Regions from separate parts of the Streptomyces sp. NPDC104307 genome, predicted to be linked through region 3. Evidence: riboswitches for the same ligand, from Rfam matches in the RefSeq annotation. Region 3 holds a riboswitch; each other region holds the start of a gene.

Region 1 (4,192 bases), on a different contig from region 3:
GCGCTGCAACCCCACATCCGCGCGTTCGTGGAGCGCGCGGTCACCTTCACCACCTGCCCCGAGTGCGACGGCACCCGGCTCAGCGAGGGCGCCAGGTCCTCGAAGATCAAGCGGATCAACATCGCCGACGCCTGCGCGATGCAGACCAGCGACCTGGCCGCCTGGGTCGGCGAAATCGACGAGCCCTCCGTCGCACCGCTGCTCACCGCGTTGCGGCAGACCCTCGACTCGTTCGTGGAGATCGGCCTCGGCTACCTCGCGCTCGACCGGCCGACGGGCACCCTGTCGGGCGGCGAGGCGCAGCGCGTCAAGATGATCCGCCACCTCGGCTCCTCCCTCACCGACGTCACCTATGTCTTCGACGAGCCCACCGCCGGCCTGCACCCCCACGACATCCAGCGGATGAACAGGCTGCTGCTGCGGCTGCGCGACAAGGGCAACACGGTGCTCGTCGTGGAGCACAAGCCGGAGACGATCGCGGACCATGTCGTCGACCTCGGCCCCGGCGCCGGCACGGCGGGCGGAACCGTCTGCTTCGAGGGCAGCGTCGAGGGACTGCGGGCCGGGGACACCGTCACGGGCCGTCACTTCGACGACCGGGCCACCCTCAAGGACACCCGGCGGGGGCCCACCGGCGCGCTGGAGGTCCGGGGCGCGGACGCGAACAACCTGCGCGGCGTCGACGTCGACATCCCGCTCGGCGTCCTCGCCGTGGTCACCGGCGTCGCCGGCTCCGGCAAGAGCTCACTGATCCACGGCTCGGTCTCGGGACTGGACGGGGTGGTGTCGATCGACCAGGGCGCGATCCGCGGCTCGCGACGGAGCAACCCCGCGACGTACACCGGACTGCTCGACCCGATCCGCAAGGCGTTCGCCAAGGCCAACGACGTGAAACCGGCCCTGTTCAGCGCCAACTCCGAGGGCGCCTGCCCCGGCTGCAACGGCGTCGGGGTCGTCTACACCGACCTCGCGATGATGGCGGGCGTCGCCACCGTCTGCGAGGAGTGCGAGGGGAAGCGGTTCCTGGCCTCTGTGCTCGAATACCGCCTCGGCGGCCGCGACATCAGCGAAGTGCTGGCGATGTCGGTGACCGAGGCCGAGGAGTTCTTCGGCAGCGGCGAGGCACACACCCCGGCCGCCCACCGCGTCCTCGGCAGGCTGGCCGACGTCGGACTCGGCTACCTCAGCCTGGGCCAGCCGCTCACCACCCTGTCCGGCGGTGAGCGGCAACGGCTCAAGCTGGCCACGCACATGGGCGAGAAGGGCGGGATCTACGTCCTCGACGAGCCGACCACCGGCCTGCACCTCGCAGACGTCGAGCAGCTGCTCGGCCTGCTCGACCGGCTGGTCGACTCCGGGAAGTCCGTCATCGTGATCGAGCACCACCAGGCGGTCATGGCGCACGCCGACTGGATCATCGACCTGGGTCCCGGCGCCGGTCATGACGGCGGCAGGCTCGTCTTCGAGGGCACCCCCGACGACCTCGTCGCGGACCGCTCCACCCTCACCGGCGAGCACCTCGCGGCCTACGTGGGAGCCTGAGGCAGTGAGTCAACGGCGGCCACCCCGCCCGGCCCGTCCGGAGCCCCCGGCATCTGCGGTGTCCCGGGGAAGGCGGGGTGGCCGCAGAGGCGGCGTACGTACTCCTTGAGCCGGGGGCGGTCGCCGAGGGCGCCGACCGGGCCGAGACGCACGAGCGCCACCCACAGGTCCACATCCCCGGCGGTCAGCTCCTCGCCCAGCGCGTAGGGCCGCCGGTCGAGGGACCGGTCCAGCAGGTCCAGGGCCGCCGACCGCTCGGAGGACCCCGCGTGCGGGGTGACGTCCCGGTCCAGCAGCTCGCGCAGGGCCTCGATGCCGTCGGCGAGCTCCGGAGGACGCAGCGCAGAGGGGCGGGCCTCGTCATGGCCGGAGAGCAGGCCCGCGAGATCGCGGAGTATGTCGGGCGTGTGGTTGCTGACGATGCGCCCGCTCCACCGGTCGCACAGCGCGGGCGCCGTCAGCGGCCCGTCGTAATGGTGCAGCGTGGCCTCGTACGCGCCGCGCAGCGAGGCGTACGCCTCGGGTGTCCCGGCCGGGTGCCCCAGGAACGTGGTGGCGACCGAGTCCCGGAGACCGAGCAGGCCGAGGGTGATCGAGATACGCAGCGAGCGCGGACAACTCGCCGACAGGAAAAGCTCGTAGCGGTGCGGAGCGGGATAGAAGCCTCCGGCCAGACCGACCCCGATACGGCTGTGGATACGGGAGGGCGGCACGGCGATGGTGGGACGGGGGTGCGTGGCGCACGGACTCGGGCCGGATGAGATCGAGCCGCACGTGAGGGAGTTGCCTGTGCTGGAACTGCGCGAAGCTGTCTCGGGCATGACTCTCCTGTGGAGATCCCTGTGGGAACGAGGAAGCCACCGTCGCCTTGTGGGCACCAGCGGCCGGATGTGGAACGGCTGCGCTCGCGCACCGGTCCGAATCACGACAGCGCGGACGTGGGCGCGTCATACGCGACAACGGACCCGTGCGCGTGCGGTATTCCGGGCTAGTAGGCGCTGGAGACACGCAGCAGATCGATGTGCAGGCGCCTCGTCAAGCCGTTCCTGGACAAAACCCACCCGTCCCGACTCCGGGGCCCGCGAGACGCGGGGCCACGCTTGCCCCGCCACACCGGCGGGACCCGGTCGTCACCCGGGGCACCCCGTCGCGGTGGAAGGGTTGCCTGCCAGCGGGCCGGGGCCGATGAACCCCGTGAGCAGGACGGATCCCGCACGGGGGCGCTGACAATCGTGACCGTCCACGTCAGTTTCGGTGCGCCGGGTGACGCCGTCAAGGAGGCCACAGGGGCCATCTCGCCTGTTGGTCACCCGCGTTGACATTCCTGTCGGCCCATGCATAACTTGCGGCGCGGAACGGCTCCGGGTAGCGGCGATACGCCCCGGCCCGCCGGCCGGCGCCCCAGCACACCGCGGGGTGCCGCAGTTGAGGACCGGACGGTGTCCGGCAGGCGCGAGGCCCCGCGGGGCGGATCGGTGACGGTGAGAGCGATGCACGCAGCTGAGGGGATGGCTGCCTGGCGGTCCCGAGGCCGCGTCCTGCTCTGCGCGGACCGCTCCGTCGACCTCCAGCGTGTCAACAGCGCGCTGTGTACCGCCGCTTGTCGCGCTCTTCGTCAAGGCTGACGGCCCTCTGACTCCCTGACGTCCACCGCTGCCGCGGTGCGTCCCCTCCCCGCCCGGCCCCCTGCTCCGCGCCGTGCTGCCCGCGCCCCGCCGCGTCGTTCCCGACGACCGGCGTGGTGAGGCGCTGCCGTCCGTGGTCCGGGCCGTCCGCATCCGCTGGAGCCCTCCGTGAGTGAATCCCCCGGCGTAGCTGTGTCCCCAGGGTCAGCGCCGCCCGCCGAGGCGGCCCCCCGCCCCGGGCCACCCGTCGTGCCGAAGCCGCCGGTCCCGCAGCGGGTCCGCCCACTCCTGCGGCCCGGCCGCTGGATCGTCACCGTCGTCGTGCTGGTACTGGTCGCCCAGATCGTCCACGGCCTGGTGGCCAATCCCTTCTACCAGTGGGACCGGTTCCGGTACTGGTTCCTGCGGCCCACCATCCTCGACGGCCTGCTCGTCACGCTCGAAGTCGCCCTGTTCAGCGCCGTTCTGGGGCTGCTCGGCGGCGTGCTGCTGGCCCTGGCCCGGCTCTCCCCGAGCCCTGTGCTGCGCGCGGTCAGCTGGGTCTACACCTGGCTGTTCCGGTCGGTCCCGCTGATCGTGATCCTGCTGTTCCTCTACAACTTCAGCGCGCTCTACCGGACGCTGAGCGTGGGAGTGCCGTTCGGCCCGGCGTTCTTCAGCTTCGACGAATCACGCCTGGCCACCGACATGGCCGTCGCCGTCATCGGTCTCAGCCTGAACGAGGCGGCGTACGCCTCCGAAGTGGTGCGCGGCGGCATCCTCTCCGTCGACCAGGGCCAGCACGAGGCGGCAGCCGCCCTCGGCCTCCCGAAGCGGTACCGGTTCGCGAAGATCGTCTTCCCGCAGGCCCTGCGCTCGATCACCCCGAACTACGTCAACCAGCTGATCGGCCTGATCAAGGGCACCTCACTGGTCTTCTACGTCTCGCTGCTCGATCTGTTCGGCTCCGTACAGAGCATGGGCAGCACCTACCCCGGCGACATCGTGCCGCTGCTGCTGGTCGCCACCGCCTGGTACCTGATCCT
Region 2 (4,192 bases), on a different contig from region 3:
GCGGGTACACCGGCAACGACGGCACGGGCGGCGGTCCCGTGCTCGGCAACGACGAGGCGGGGTACGGCTGGAAGACCTACCCCGAGCGGCTGGAGGAGGCCGGGGTGTCGTGGAAGGTCTACCAGGACATCGGTGACGGGCTCGACGCCGCCGGCTCCTGGGGGTGGATCGACGACGCCTACCGGGGGACGTACGGAGACAACTCGCTTCTCTATTTCAACAGTTACCGTGACGCCAAGCCCGGCGATCCCCTCTTCGAGAAGGCGCGCACCGGGACCGACGTCAAGAACGGCGACGGGCTCCTCGACGACCTGAAGGCCGATGTCCGGGCCGGTACGCTCCCCAAGATCTCCTGGGTCGTCTCGCCCGAGGCCTACAGCGAGCACCCCAACTGGCCCGCGAACTACGGTGCCTGGTACATCTCGCAGGTGCTGGACGCGCTGACCTCCGACCCCGAGGTCTGGGGCCGGACCGCCCTCTTCATCACCTACGACGAGAACGACGGCTTCTTCGACCACGTCGTGCCGCCGTTCGTGCCGTCCGGCGCGGCGCAGGGACTGTCCACCGTGGACACCTCCGCCGACCACTTCCCCGGCGACGTCCGGTACGCGGCCGGGCCGTACGGGCTCGGGCAGCGCGTGCCCATGACGGTCGTGTCCCCGTGGAGCACCGGCGGGTTCGCGTGTTCGGAGGTCTTCGACCACACCTCCGTCATCCGGTTCATGGAAGCGCGCTTCGGTGTGCGCGAGCCCAACATCTCGCCCTGGCGGCGTGCCGTCTGCGGCGACCTCACCTCGGCCTTCGACTTCAGCCGGACGGAGACCGCGCCCGCCGGGCTGCCCTCCACGGACGGATACGCGCCGCCGGACGGGGACCGGCACCCCGACTACGTTCCGGTGCCGCCGGTCTCCGGCAGCGTGCCGAAGCAGGAGTCCGGCACGCGGCCCACCCGGCCACTGCGGTACGCGCCGCTCGTGGACGGGGCGGCGGACCCGGGCGCCGGGAAGTACCAGCTCACCTTCGGTGGCGGGGACGAGGCCGGAGCGCAGTTCCTGGTGACGTCCGCCAACCGCGGTGACGGGCCCTGGACCTACACCACAGAGGCGGGCAAGTCGCTCTCCGACAGCTGGAACACGGCCTATTCCAGCGGCGTGACCGACCTCACGGTGCACGGTCCGAACGGGTTCCTGCGGGCCTTCAGGGGCCCCGGCAAGGCGGCCGGGCCGGAGGTGACGGCGCGTCATAACCCGGTGAACGGAGCTCTCGACCTGACGCTCACCCATGCCGGTACGGAGACGGTCCAGCTGACCGTGCGCAACGCGGACGCCTACGGCGGCGGGGCGCAGACCTTCGCGGTGCGGTCCGGCGCGACCGTGCGGCACACCGTTGACCTGCGCGGAAGCAAGCGCTGGTACGACATCGAGGTGGTCTCGGACGCGGACGCCACGTTCCTCCGCCGGTTCGCCGGACACGTCGAGACGGGTGAGGCCGGAACGAGCGACCCGGGCCTGGTCACCGGCTGACCGGGCGGCGCGGGGCGGCTGAATCCAAGCCGGACCGCCATCGGAGAGAGGCGGGGGCGCACGGGCCAGGTCCGGCCCGTTCCTGTGCGTCCCTGACCGTCCGTCGGGCGGGCGGTCCCGCGCGTCGGGGCGCGCCCGCTCGGTGCGTTAGGGTTTTTGCCGGGTCATGAGTTCCAGTGCGCAGCCCCGGCTTGCTGGACGGCACCCCGCTCCGCTGCGGGTGCTCCGGGTGACGACCTGCCCCGTGCGCGAGGTGCGGGGAACAGCGGACCGCGGTGCAGAGCGCTCGGGGTCCATCATCCCCGGAAGGCGGGACTCACCATGCTGCGTCATCTCCCCGAGCACGGCTCCGTGCGGAGCGAGGACTGCGAGCGGTACGCCGCAGGCCACCAAGTGCACTGGATCCACGCCAAGAAGTGCCGGCAGGAGCCCGGTCAGGCCGTCGAGATACTGCTGACCGCGGACGATGTCCGGGACGACGGCTGGGTCGGTCTGCGGGCCGCGTTCGACTACGCGGGCGCCCTTCCGCAGGTGTGGACGCATGCTCCGGACGGGCTGCGGGAGACCCTCGCCGGCCACCGGGGACGCGTGTACTGGCTCTCCCGGTGGCATGCGCTGAAGCTCGTGACCGGTGCCGACCGGGTCGCCGGACTCGTCAACGTAGCCTTCGAGGCAGGGGAGCTGTGCGGCGACCCGGGTTCCGTGCGCTCGTAGCCGCGTCGCCGTTCGGCGTCGGTGCCTGGAGGTGGTGCCTGGATTCGGTCGTCAATTGTCGTGAGATGTCGACCGGTTGCTTCATGTTGAGTGCACATTTGATCGTCATTGACCGCTGTGGGGTCACATAAAATCCTTATAGTGGGCGGGCGTTGACCGCACGATCGTGATGCGTGACGCTTCCGCCACAGAAGTCAGGACGATGACGCGCCCTTCCTCCGCAGAGCCCGAGCCCGTCCCACCTCCTCCGGAGTGCCCCGCGCACGCGGGGCCGGGCCCCGTGCCCCTCGGCGGGCCCTCGTTCCAGACCGAGCCGCGAGCCGTCTACCGCGCCATGCGGCGGGACCACGGGCCGGTCGTCCCCGTCGAGCTGCCGGGCGGGTTCCCCGCCTGGCTGGTCATCGGCTACCGGGAACTCCATCAGGTCACCAGTGACGGTGAGCTGTTCCCTCGCGACGTCGGCCTCTGGAACCAGTGGGAGCACATCCCGCAGGACTGGCCGCTGCTGCCCATGGTCGGGCGGCCGCTGCCGTCCATCTACTTCAGCGCGGGCGACGAGCACCGGCGGCATGCGCGGATGGTCGGACCCGCCCTCGAAGGGGCCGACCCGTTCGAGATCCGCAGCCACTGCGAGCAGTTGGCCGACCGGCTGATCGACGCCGTGTGCAGCCGGGGCACCGCCGACCTCGTCGCCGACTTCTGCGAGCCCCTTCCGGTCCTGGTCCTCGCGAGGCTGGTCGGATTCCCCGACGACGAGGGCGGCTCCATCGCCCAAGTGCTCAAGGACCTGGCCGACGGCGGTCCGGGCGCGCAGGAGGCCCACCTGCGTTTCGGGGAACACATGACACGACTCGTCGCCGCGAAGCGTGCCGCCCCCGGCGACGACGTGACCTCCCGGATGCTCGCGTTCCCCGAGGCCTTCACCGACGAGGAGTACATGCTCGACCTGATGGCCATCACCGCCGCCGGGCACCTCACCACCGCCGACTGGATCAGCAACTCGCTGCGGCTGATGCTCACGGAGGACGAGTTCGCCCAGTCGATGGCGGGCGGCCGGCGCAGCGTCGGCGAGGCCATGAACGAGGTGCTCTGGGAGGACGCGCCGACGCAGATCCTCGCCGGACGCTGGGCCGCCCGCGACACCCGGCTCGGCGGACGGCCGATCAGGGCGGGGGACATGCTGCTGCTCGGGCTCGGCGCCGCCAACACCGATCCGCTGATCCGGCAGAGCCTGACCGGCGGCGGTTTTGCCGCCCAGGGCGGCAACGGCGCGCATCTCGCCTTCAGCCACGGCGAGTACCGGTGCCCCTTCCCCGCCCAGGAGATCGCGGAGACCATCGCGCGCACCGGCATCGAGGTGCTGCTCGACCGCCTGCCCGACCTGGAGCTCCGGGTCCCCGTCGCGGACCTGGTGCGACGGCCCTCCGCGTTCCTGCGCGGTACCACCGCGCTGCCCGTTCGGTTCACCCCCGTTCGTACGACAGGAGACCTCTCGTGAACTGCCCTCACGCCGCCGCGCACGCTGCCGTCCCGGACGGCGCCGGGACCGTCGTCATCGACCCCATGGTCCAGGACCTGGACGGTGAGACCGCGAGGCTGCGTGAGGCCGGCCGGCTCGCCAGGATCGAGCTGCTCGGCGTACCCGCCTGGACGATCACCCGGCACGCCGACGCCCGTCAACTCCTGGTCGATCCGAGGCTGGTGAAGGATCTCGACGCCTGGGGGCTGTGGCAGAGCGGCGAGGTGACGCACGCGTGGCCGCTCATCGGCATGATCGACGCCGGGCGGTCCATGTTCACGGTGGACGGCGCCGAGCACCGACGGCTGCGCACCAAGACCTCCCAGGCGCTCACCCCACGGCGGCTGGAGGCCGTCAGGCCCGACATCGAGAAGTTCACCGGGGAACTGCTGGACGCACTCGCGGACGGTGGCAGGGACGGGGCCGTCGTCGACCT
Region 3 (4,192 bases):
TCGTGCAGGGCGTCGGCGGTGGCGGACACGTCGTACGGGTTCACCACGATCGCGTCGTTACCCAGCTCCTCGTACGCGCCCGCCTCCCGCGACAGCACCAGCGCGCAGCCGTGGTCGGAGACGACCGGGACCTCCTTGGCGACCAGGTTCATGCCGTCCCTGATCGGGTTGACGAGCGCCACGTCCGCCAGCCGGTACGCCGCCAGCGAGCGGGCGAAGTCGTCCTTGACGTGGAGCACGACCGGGGTCCAGTCCGCCGTGCCGTGCTTCGCGTTGATCTCGTCCGCGACGCGCCGCACCTCTGCCGTGTACTCCCGGTACACCGCGAGGTCCTGCCGCGAGGGGTAGGCGAACGCGACGTGGACGACCCGGCCGTGCCACTCGGGCCGTTCGTCGAGCAGCGCCCGGTAGGCGAGCATGCCCCGGACGATGTTCTTGGACAGCTCCGTGCGGTCCACCCGCACGATCGTCTTCCGGCCGTCGCCCACCTGTTCGCGCAGCGCCGCCATCCGCTCGTCCACGTCCGGCTCGTGCGCGCGCCGGAGCAGGAAGTCCGCGTCGGCGCCGAGCCCGTGCACGCCGATCCGGGTGCGGCCCGTGCCGCCCAGGATCTCCGTGCAGCAGCCGATGAAGGCGTCCGCCCAGCGGCGGGTCAGGAAGGCCGCCCGGTCGGCGCCGAGGACGCCGTGCAGCACCTGCTCCGCGATGTCGTCGGGCAGCATCCGGAAGTAGTCGACGGGCGCCCACGGGGTGTGCGAGAAGTGGCCGATGCGCAGGTCGGGGCGGAGCTCGCGGAGCATGCCGGGCACCAGCACCAGGTGGTAGTCCTGCACCAGGACCGCCGCGCCCTCGCCCGCCTCCTGGGCGAGCGCCTCGGCGAAGGCCCGGTTGTAGGCCTCGAAGGACGCCCACTGACGGCGGAACTCCGCGTCGAAGACGGGTTCCACGGGGGTCTGGTAGAGCAGGTGGTGGACGAACCAGAGCACCGAGTTCGCGATGCCGTTGTACGCGTCGGCGTGCACGTCCGCGTCGATGTCCAGCATCCGTACGCCCGGCTCTCCGACCCCGCGCCGCACCGCCTCGCGGTCGCCGTCACCGAGCGCGGCGCAGACCCACATCTTGTCGTCCACCGCGCTCAGCCCCGAGACGAGCCCGCCCCCGCCCCGTTTCGCGTCGAGCGAGCCGTCCTCGCCCACTGTGTACGAGACCGGGCCGCGGTTGGACGCGACGAGTACCTGGGCGGCGGGCTGGGGGGCGTGCTCGGAGACCATGCGCGGAATCTAGCCCGATCCCGAACGGTCCAAACGTGCGTGCGGGCCGCGGGGCCCTCTCGGAGGCTGTCGGGTGACCTCCGGCAGGCCTCTCAGGCGGCGCGGCGCGAGACGTACTCCTCGATCTCGCGCATCGGCGGCCGCTCCTCGGTGTCCACCGGGTAGGTGTGCGGCACGAAGCCGTGCTCGCCGCGCTCGAACTGGGTCAGCTCGGGGCGCACCAGATGGCCGCGGGAGAGCCGCAGCGACGCGGTCCGGTAGATGGCCGCCGCCATCCGGCCGAGCGCCCGGCCGTCCTGGTGGCGGTGTTTGCGGACGCCGACGTCGACCTGGGCCAGCGCGTCCAGGCCGACCGTGTGCAGGGCGTCGACGAGCAGCCCCAGCTCCACCCCGTAGCCGACCGGGAACGGCAGCTGTTCGAGCAGTGAGCGGCGTACGGCGTACTCGCCGCCCAGCGGCTGGACGAATCCGGCCAGCTGCGGCCAGTGCAGATTGAGCAGCGGCCGTGCCACCAGTTCGGTGACCCGCCCGCCCTGGCCCGCGGTGTCCCCGAGCGGACGGTCGTACATCGCCTTGACGAACTGCACGGAGGGGTCGGTCAGCAGCGGGCCGACGATGCCGGAGACGAAATCGGCCGAGAAGTCCTTCAGGTCCGCGTCGATGAAGCAGACGATGTCACCGCCGGTCACCAGCAGTGACCGCCACAGCACCTCGCCCTTGCCGGGGACGGCCGGCAGCCGGGGCAGGATCGCGTCCCGGTGGATCACCCGGGCGCCCGCCCGGCGGGCGACCTCCGCGGTGTCGTCGGTGGAGCCGGAGTCGATCACCACGAGTTCGTCGACCAGCCGGACCTTCTCCATGAGCTCGCGCCGGATCGTCCGGACGATGTCCCCGACCGTCGCCGCCTCGTTGAGCGCCGGCAGGACGACACTCACGCTCCCCCGGCGCGGGTCGCCGCTCCGGGCGGCCAGGAGCTGCTCCAGCGGGCGGTCGGCGCACGACCAGGAACGCCTGGTCAGCCAGCGTTCGACCTCTTCCAGCACGGTCGATACTCCCTGTATGTGATCCATCTCGCGGTTCGGACGACTATCTCAACAGTCCGGTGCTTCGGTTACAGTCTGAACAACGCAGATGGCCGTGGCATGCCGGGGTCCATCCGCCGATAAACGCCTGGATCGATGGTCCAGTGCCATAGCGCTCATCCAGAGGGACAGAGGGAACGGCCCGTTGAAGTCCCGGCAACCATCCTGCCGACCGCGAGGTCAGGTGGGGATCGGTGCCAATTCCGTCTTGTGGCGAAATGCGTCACAAGGAAGATGAGGAGAAAGGGCCTCGCCATCATGGCTGTTCAGACTGTTGCAGCAACCACCGAATCTTCCGTGGACCTCGGTCCCGCCGCGGCACTTTCCTGCCGCGAGTGCGGAGAACGATTCCCGCTCGGTCCCCTTTTCGCCTGTGCGACCTGTTTCGGTCCGCTCGAAGTGGCGTACGACCTGCCGACCGGTTCCCCGGACGAGCTGAAGAAGCGCATCGAGGCCGGCCCGGACAACATCTGGCGCTACGCGCCGCTGCTGCCGGTCCCCTCCGACGTCGCGGACAAGCCCAACATCAACCCCGGCTTCACCAAGCTGGTCAAGGCCGACAACCTCGCCCGTGAGCTGGGCGTCACCGGCGGCCTGTACGTCAAGGACGACTCCGGCAACCCGACGCACTCCTTCAAGGACCGCGTCGTCGCGATCGCCGTCGAGGCCGCCCGCGCCTTCGGTTTCACCACGCTCTCCTGCTCCTCGACGGGCAACCTCGCCGGTGCGGTGGGCGCCGCCGCGGCCCGCGCCGGTCTGCGCTCGTGCGTGTTCATCCCGCACGACCTGGAGCAGGGCAAGGTCGTCATGGCCGCGGTGTACGGCGGTGAGCTGGTCGGTATCGAGGGCAATTACGACGACGTCAACCGGTTCTGCTCGGAGCTCATCGGAGACCCGCTCGGGGAGGGCTGGGGCTTCGTCAACGTCAACCTCCGCCCGTACTACGGCGAGGGCTCCAAGACGCTGGCGTACGAGATCTGCGAGCAGCTCGGCTGGCGGCTGCCGGACCAGATCGTCATCCCGATCGCGTCCGGCTCGCAGCTGACGAAGATCGACAAGGGCCTCCAGGAGCTGATCAAGCTCGGGCTGGTCGAGGACAAGCCGTACAAGATCTTCGGCGCCCAGGCCGAGGGCTGCTCGCCGGTCTCCGCCGCCTTCAAGGCCGGTCACGACGTGGTCCGCCCGCAGAAGCCGAACACGATCGCCAAGTCCCTCGCCATCGGCAACCCGGCCGACGGCCCCTACGTCCTGGACATCGCCCGCCGTACGGGTGGCGCGGTGGACGACGTGAACGACGAGCAGGTCGTCGACGCGATCAAGCTCCTGGCGCGCACCGAGGGCATCTTCGCGGAGACCGCGGGCGGTGTGACGGTCGGCGTGACGAAGAAGCTCATCGAGGCCGGTCTGCTCGACCCGACGCTCACCACCGTCGTCCTGAACACCGGTGACGGCCTCAAGACGCTGGACGCGGTGGCCGACACCTCGCAGGCGACGGCGACGATCCGGCCGAGCCTGGACGCCTTCCGCGCCGCCGGTCTCGGCACCGCCGGCTGATCCCACCCAAGACTCCAGGAAGGGCACCCACCATGAGCGTCAAGGTCCGTATCCCCACCATCCTCCGCACCTACACGGGCGGCCAGGCCGAGGTCCCGGCAGAGGGCGCGAACCTCTCCCAGGTCATCGAGTCCCTGGAGAAGGACCACCCGGGCATCGCCGCCCGCGTCCTGGACGACCAGGGCAAGCTCCGCCGCTTCGTCAACGTGTACGTCAATGACGACGACGTGCGCTTCGAAGGCGGCCTGGAAGCGGTCACCCCGGACGGCGCGGGCGTCTCGATCA
Region 4 (4,192 bases), on a different contig from region 3:
ACATGGCGAAGGCCGGAGGCTTCTTCTTCCTGGTCTTCGGTGTCATCGCCGTCATCGCGGGCATCGCCTCGATCAACCCGATCTGGGCCATCGGCCCGTACCGCCCGGACCAGGTGTCCACCGGCGCCCAGCCCGACTGGTACATGGGCTTCGCCGAGGGTCTGGTCCGAGTGATGCCCGGCTGGGAGATCAACCTCTGGGGTCATACGCTCGTCCTGGGCGTGCTCATCCCACTGGTGCTCTTCGGGCTCATCCTCGGCGCGATCGCGATGTACCCGTTCATCGAGTCCTGGGTCACCGGGGACAAGCGCGAGCACCACATCCTGGACCGCCCGCGCAACGCCCCGACCCGTACGGCCTTCGGCGTCGCGTGGATCACGGTGTACTTCATCGGCCTGGTGGGCGGCGGTAACGACCTCTGGGCGACGCACTTCCACCTGTCGCTGAACTCCATCTCGTGGTTCGTCCGGATCTTCTTCTTCGTCGGACCGGTCCTCGCGTTCATCGCCACCAAGCGGATCTGCCTCGGCCTCCAGCGCCGGGACAAGGAGAAGGTGCTGCACGGGCGCGAGTCCGGGCTCATCAAGCGCCTGCCGCACGGTGAGTTCGTCGAGGTCCACGAGCCGCTGTCGCCGGGTCAGCTGCACACCCTCACCGCGCACGAGCAGTACGCGCCGGTCGAACTCGGCCCGCTGGTCGACGAGAACGGCGTCAAGCGCAAGGTGTCGCCCATCGAGAAGACGCGGGCCAAGCTCAGCAAGAGCTTCTACGGCGAGAACAGCCAGATCGCCAAGGCGTCCCCCGAGGAGTACAAGGAGATCACCGAGGGCCACGGCCACCACTGATCACCTGAACTGATCGCCACAGCAGGAGCCCCGCCCATCCATACGATGGACGGGGCTCTTCGCTGTCCTCGGCGCTCGATAGGGTGGACGCATCCCCTTTATCGGCTGTGGACCCCAGGAGCGGACCATGAACGTTGTGACCCCGGTCGGCGGCGACAGCGTGGCGGCTCGTACCTGGCCCGGCGTGCTGACCCCGCTGATGCGCGGCGAGGACCTGAGCGCGGACGACACCGCGTGGGCGATGGACCGCATCATGAGCGGCGAGGCGACCGACGTGCAGATCGCCGGCTTCGCGGTGGCCCTGCGTGCCAAGGGCGAGACCGTCAGGGAGGTCACAGGTCTGGTCCGTGCGATGTACGGGCACGCCACCACGATCCACGTGCCCGGCCGCACGGTCGACATCGTCGGCACCGGCGGCGACATGGCCAAGACGGTCAACATCTCCACCATGTCCGCGATCGTCCTGGCCGGGGCGGGCGCCAAGGTCGTCAAGCACGGCAACCGCGCCTCCTCCTCGGCCAGCGGCTCCTCCGACGTACTGGGCAAGCTCGGGGTCAACCTGGATCTGCCCCCGCAGCGCGTCGTCGAGGTGGCGGAGGAGGCGGGCATCACCTTCTGCTTCGCGGTGAAGTTCCACCCCGCCCTGCGGTACGCGGCGAAGGCGCGGGCGGAGCTCGGCGCGCCGACCACCTTCAACATCCTGGGCCCGCTCACCAACCCGGCCCAGGTGCGCTCCCAGGCCATCGGCGTCGCCGACCTGCGGATGGCGCCCATCGTCGCGGGCGTCCTCGCGGAGCGCGGCAACTCCGCGCTGGTCTTCCGCGGCGACGACGGCCTGGACGAGCTGACCACCACCGCGACCTCCCGGGTCTGGACGGCCCGCGACGGCGTCGTGCGCGAGCAGGCCTTCGACCCGCGCGACGTCGGCCTGGACCTGGTGCCGGTCGAGGCGCTGCGCGGCGCGGACGCCTCGTACAACGCCGAGGTGGCCCGCCGGCTGCTGGCCGGTGAGACGGGGCCCGTACGGGACGCCGTGCTGCTCAACGCGGCGGCGGCGCTGGTCGCGCTGGACCCGGCGGAGGGCACCCTTGAGGAGCAGCTCACCGCCGGTATGGCGAAGGCCGCCGAGTCCATCGACTCCGGGTCCGCCGGGCGCGCGCTGGAGAGATGGGTCAAGGCCAGCAACGCCTGAGGCACCGGGCAGCGAAGCGGGGCGCGGTCCAGATCATGGACCGCGCCTTGCGCGTTCCCGCGCGTATGGCAAGATGCTGGGCAGGTCATGAGTGACAGCGACTACGGCCCCGGCCCGCTGTCCGGCAACCCTCCGTCCGTGGCGGGGTGCCCCGGGTGAAGACCAGGCCGTAGGCAGCGAGGTCTGCGGCAAGCGCGGACCCCTCGACATCGTGAGATGTCCACCCGTGGGGTCCTGGTCCTCAGGGAGCCTCTGTGAGCAAGCGAATGCGATAGGGCTTTTCGGCCCTCCTCCGCACACCCTTTCCTCTTCCTCCGTGCTGCCGCGTATCCGCAGGCACGCGGATTTCGCCTGCCTGTTACGGGAGTTCGTCATGTCTGTCTTCACCGCTGCCGCCGACCAGTCCATTTGTGCCCCGCTGCCCGTTCTGGGCAAGGATGTGACGGTTCCGCTGGTGACCGGCGGTGAGGTCACGTACGCCGCGCTCGACTACGCCGCCAGCGCCCCGGCTCTCCAGCGGGTGTGGGACGACGTCGCCGCGTACGCGCCGTACTACGGCAGCGTCCACCGCGGTGCGGGCTACCTCTCGCAGCTCTCCACGGACCTCTTCGAGTCCAGCCGGGTGACCGTCGCGGAGTTCCTCGGCTGCCGTGAGGGAGACCAGGTGATCTTCACTCGGTCCACCACCGACTCGCTCAACCTGCTGGCCGCCGCGGTGCCCGCCGACTGCCAGGTGTTCGTCTTCGAGACCGAGCACCACGCGTCCCTGCTGCCCTGGCGCGATGCCCGGGTGACCTACCTGAACGCCCCGCGCACCCCCGCCCAGGCCGTCGCCACCCTGGAACGCGCCCTCGCGGACCGCGATCCCTACGGTCCCGCGCTGGTCTGCGTCACCGGCGCCTCCAACGTCACCGGCGAGCTGTGGCCGGTCAAGGAGCTCGCCGCCGCCGCGCACGCCCACGGCGCCCGCATCGTGCTCGACGCCGCCCAGCTCGCCCCGCACCACCCCGTCGACATCAGCGAACTGGACGTCGACTGGGTCGCCTTCTCCGGCCACAAGCTGTACGCGCCCTTCGGCTCCGGCGTGCTGGCCGGCCGCTCCGACTGGCTGCGCGACGCCGAGCCCTACCTGGCCGGCGGCGGCGCCTCCCGCAAGGTCGCCCGGCGCACCGACGGCGGGGTGGACGTCGAGTGGCACACCACCGCCGCCCGCCACGAGGCCGGCTCGCCCAACGTCATCGGCGTCTACTCCATCGCCGCCGCCTGCAAGGCGCTCACCGAGGCCGGGTTCGACAGCCTGGTCGCCCGCGAGCAGCAGCTCGTCTCCGAGGTCCGGGCCGGGCTGGCGGAGGTCCCCGAGGTCAAGGTGCTCTCGCTCTTCGGTGACGACGCCCCGCGTGTCGGCGTCATCTCGTTCGTGGTGGAGGGCTGGAACAGCTCGCACTTCGCCGCCGCGCTCTCCGCCGAGTACGGCATCGGGGTGCGCGACGGACTGTTCTGCGCCCACCCGCTGGTGCGCACCCTGCTCGGCAGCGACCCGCAGGACGTCGGCGAGTGCGGCGCGCCGGAGGCGGAGCCGGGCGAGAAGTCGCTCAACGCGATCCGGGTCAGCTTCGGTGCCGGTACGCCGGACGAGCACATCGAGCGCTTCGTGCGGGCGGTCAAGGAGCTGGTGAGCGAGGGCGCCCAGTGGAAGTACCGCACCGAGGACGGCCGCTGCGTCCCGGACCGGGGCACCGCCCAGCACTGAGCCCCAACGCGTTCGGCCGGGTACGGAATGTCTTCCGTACCCGGCCGAACGCGTTTGCGTAGTCAGCCGTCCAGGCCGATGGCGAAGGCCGCCTCCAGGTCGTGCTGCGAGTACGTACGGAACGCCACATGGGTGTCGGTCGCCTCGACGCCGGGGATCTTGCTGATCCGGCCGGGGATGACGTCGGCGAGATCGTCGTGCTTGGCCACCCGGACCATGGCGATCAGGTCGTAGGTACCGGTGACCGAGAAGACCTCGCTGACGCTGTCCAGTGCCGCGACGGCCTCGGCGATCTCGGGGATCCGGTCCACGCTGGTTTTGATGAGCACGATCGCGGTGATCACGGCTGGCTTTCTCCCTCGGTGGCCGTGGCTGGAGACTTCACTCTAGCCCCACGCCCGTAGC

The links. A riboswitch is a leader RNA that binds a small molecule or an ion and turns the genes downstream of it on or off. The one in region 3 is predicted to bind S-adenosylmethionine.
Region 1: it holds a riboswitch for S-adenosylmethionine, as region 3 does, so the genes downstream of both, ACZ601_RS01155 (glutathione S-transferase C-terminal domain-containing protein) here and thrC (threonine synthase) in region 3, are expected to answer to the same signal.
Region 2: it holds a riboswitch for S-adenosylmethionine, as region 3 does, so the genes downstream of both, ACZ601_RS03745 (hypothetical protein) here and thrC (threonine synthase) in region 3, are expected to answer to the same signal.
Region 4: it holds a riboswitch for S-adenosylmethionine, as region 3 does, so the genes downstream of both, ACZ601_RS11510 (aminotransferase class V-fold PLP-dependent enzyme) here and thrC (threonine synthase) in region 3, are expected to answer to the same signal.

Annotation. Positions count from the first base shown of each region.
Region 1 covers NZ_JBVJMU010000001.1:310,614-314,805, reverse strand. The annotation lists gene ACZ601_RS01160 (ATP-binding cassette domain-containing protein) at 1-1,542, shown strand, start outside; gene ACZ601_RS01155 (glutathione S-transferase C-terminal domain-containing protein) at 1,527-2,363, opposite strand; SAM riboswitch class IV at 2,634-2,780, opposite strand; gene ACZ601_RS01150 (amino acid ABC transporter permease) at 3,336-4,192, shown strand, end outside.
Region 2 covers NZ_JBVJMU010000001.1:902,126-906,317, reverse strand. The annotation lists gene ACZ601_RS03750 (phosphocholine-specific phospholipase C) at 1-1,523, shown strand, start outside; SAM riboswitch class IV at 1,686-1,795, shown strand; gene ACZ601_RS03745 (hypothetical protein) at 1,845-2,237, shown strand; gene ACZ601_RS03740 (cytochrome P450) at 2,440-3,735, shown strand; gene ACZ601_RS03735 (cytochrome P450 family protein) at 3,732-4,192, shown strand, end outside.
Region 3 covers NZ_JBVJMU010000015.1:191,428-195,619, forward strand. The annotation lists gene ACZ601_RS30265 (alpha,alpha-trehalose-phosphate synthase (UDP-forming)) at 1-1,271, opposite strand, end outside; gene ACZ601_RS30270 (glucosyl-3-phosphoglycerate synthase) at 1,364-2,314, opposite strand; SAM riboswitch class I at 2,467-2,594, shown strand; gene thrC (threonine synthase) at 2,612-3,907, shown strand; gene ACZ601_RS30280 (MoaD/ThiS family protein) at 3,940-4,192, shown strand, end outside.
Region 4 covers NZ_JBVJMU010000003.1:321,051-325,242, forward strand. The annotation lists gene qcrB (cytochrome bc1 complex cytochrome b subunit) at 1-845, shown strand, start outside; gene trpD (anthranilate phosphoribosyltransferase) at 973-2,037, shown strand; SAM riboswitch class IV at 2,121-2,238, shown strand; gene ACZ601_RS11510 (aminotransferase class V-fold PLP-dependent enzyme) at 2,411-3,787, shown strand; gene ACZ601_RS11515 (Lrp/AsnC family transcriptional regulator) at 3,850-4,131, opposite strand; gene ACZ601_RS11520 (rhomboid family intramembrane serine protease) at 4,128-4,192, opposite strand, start outside.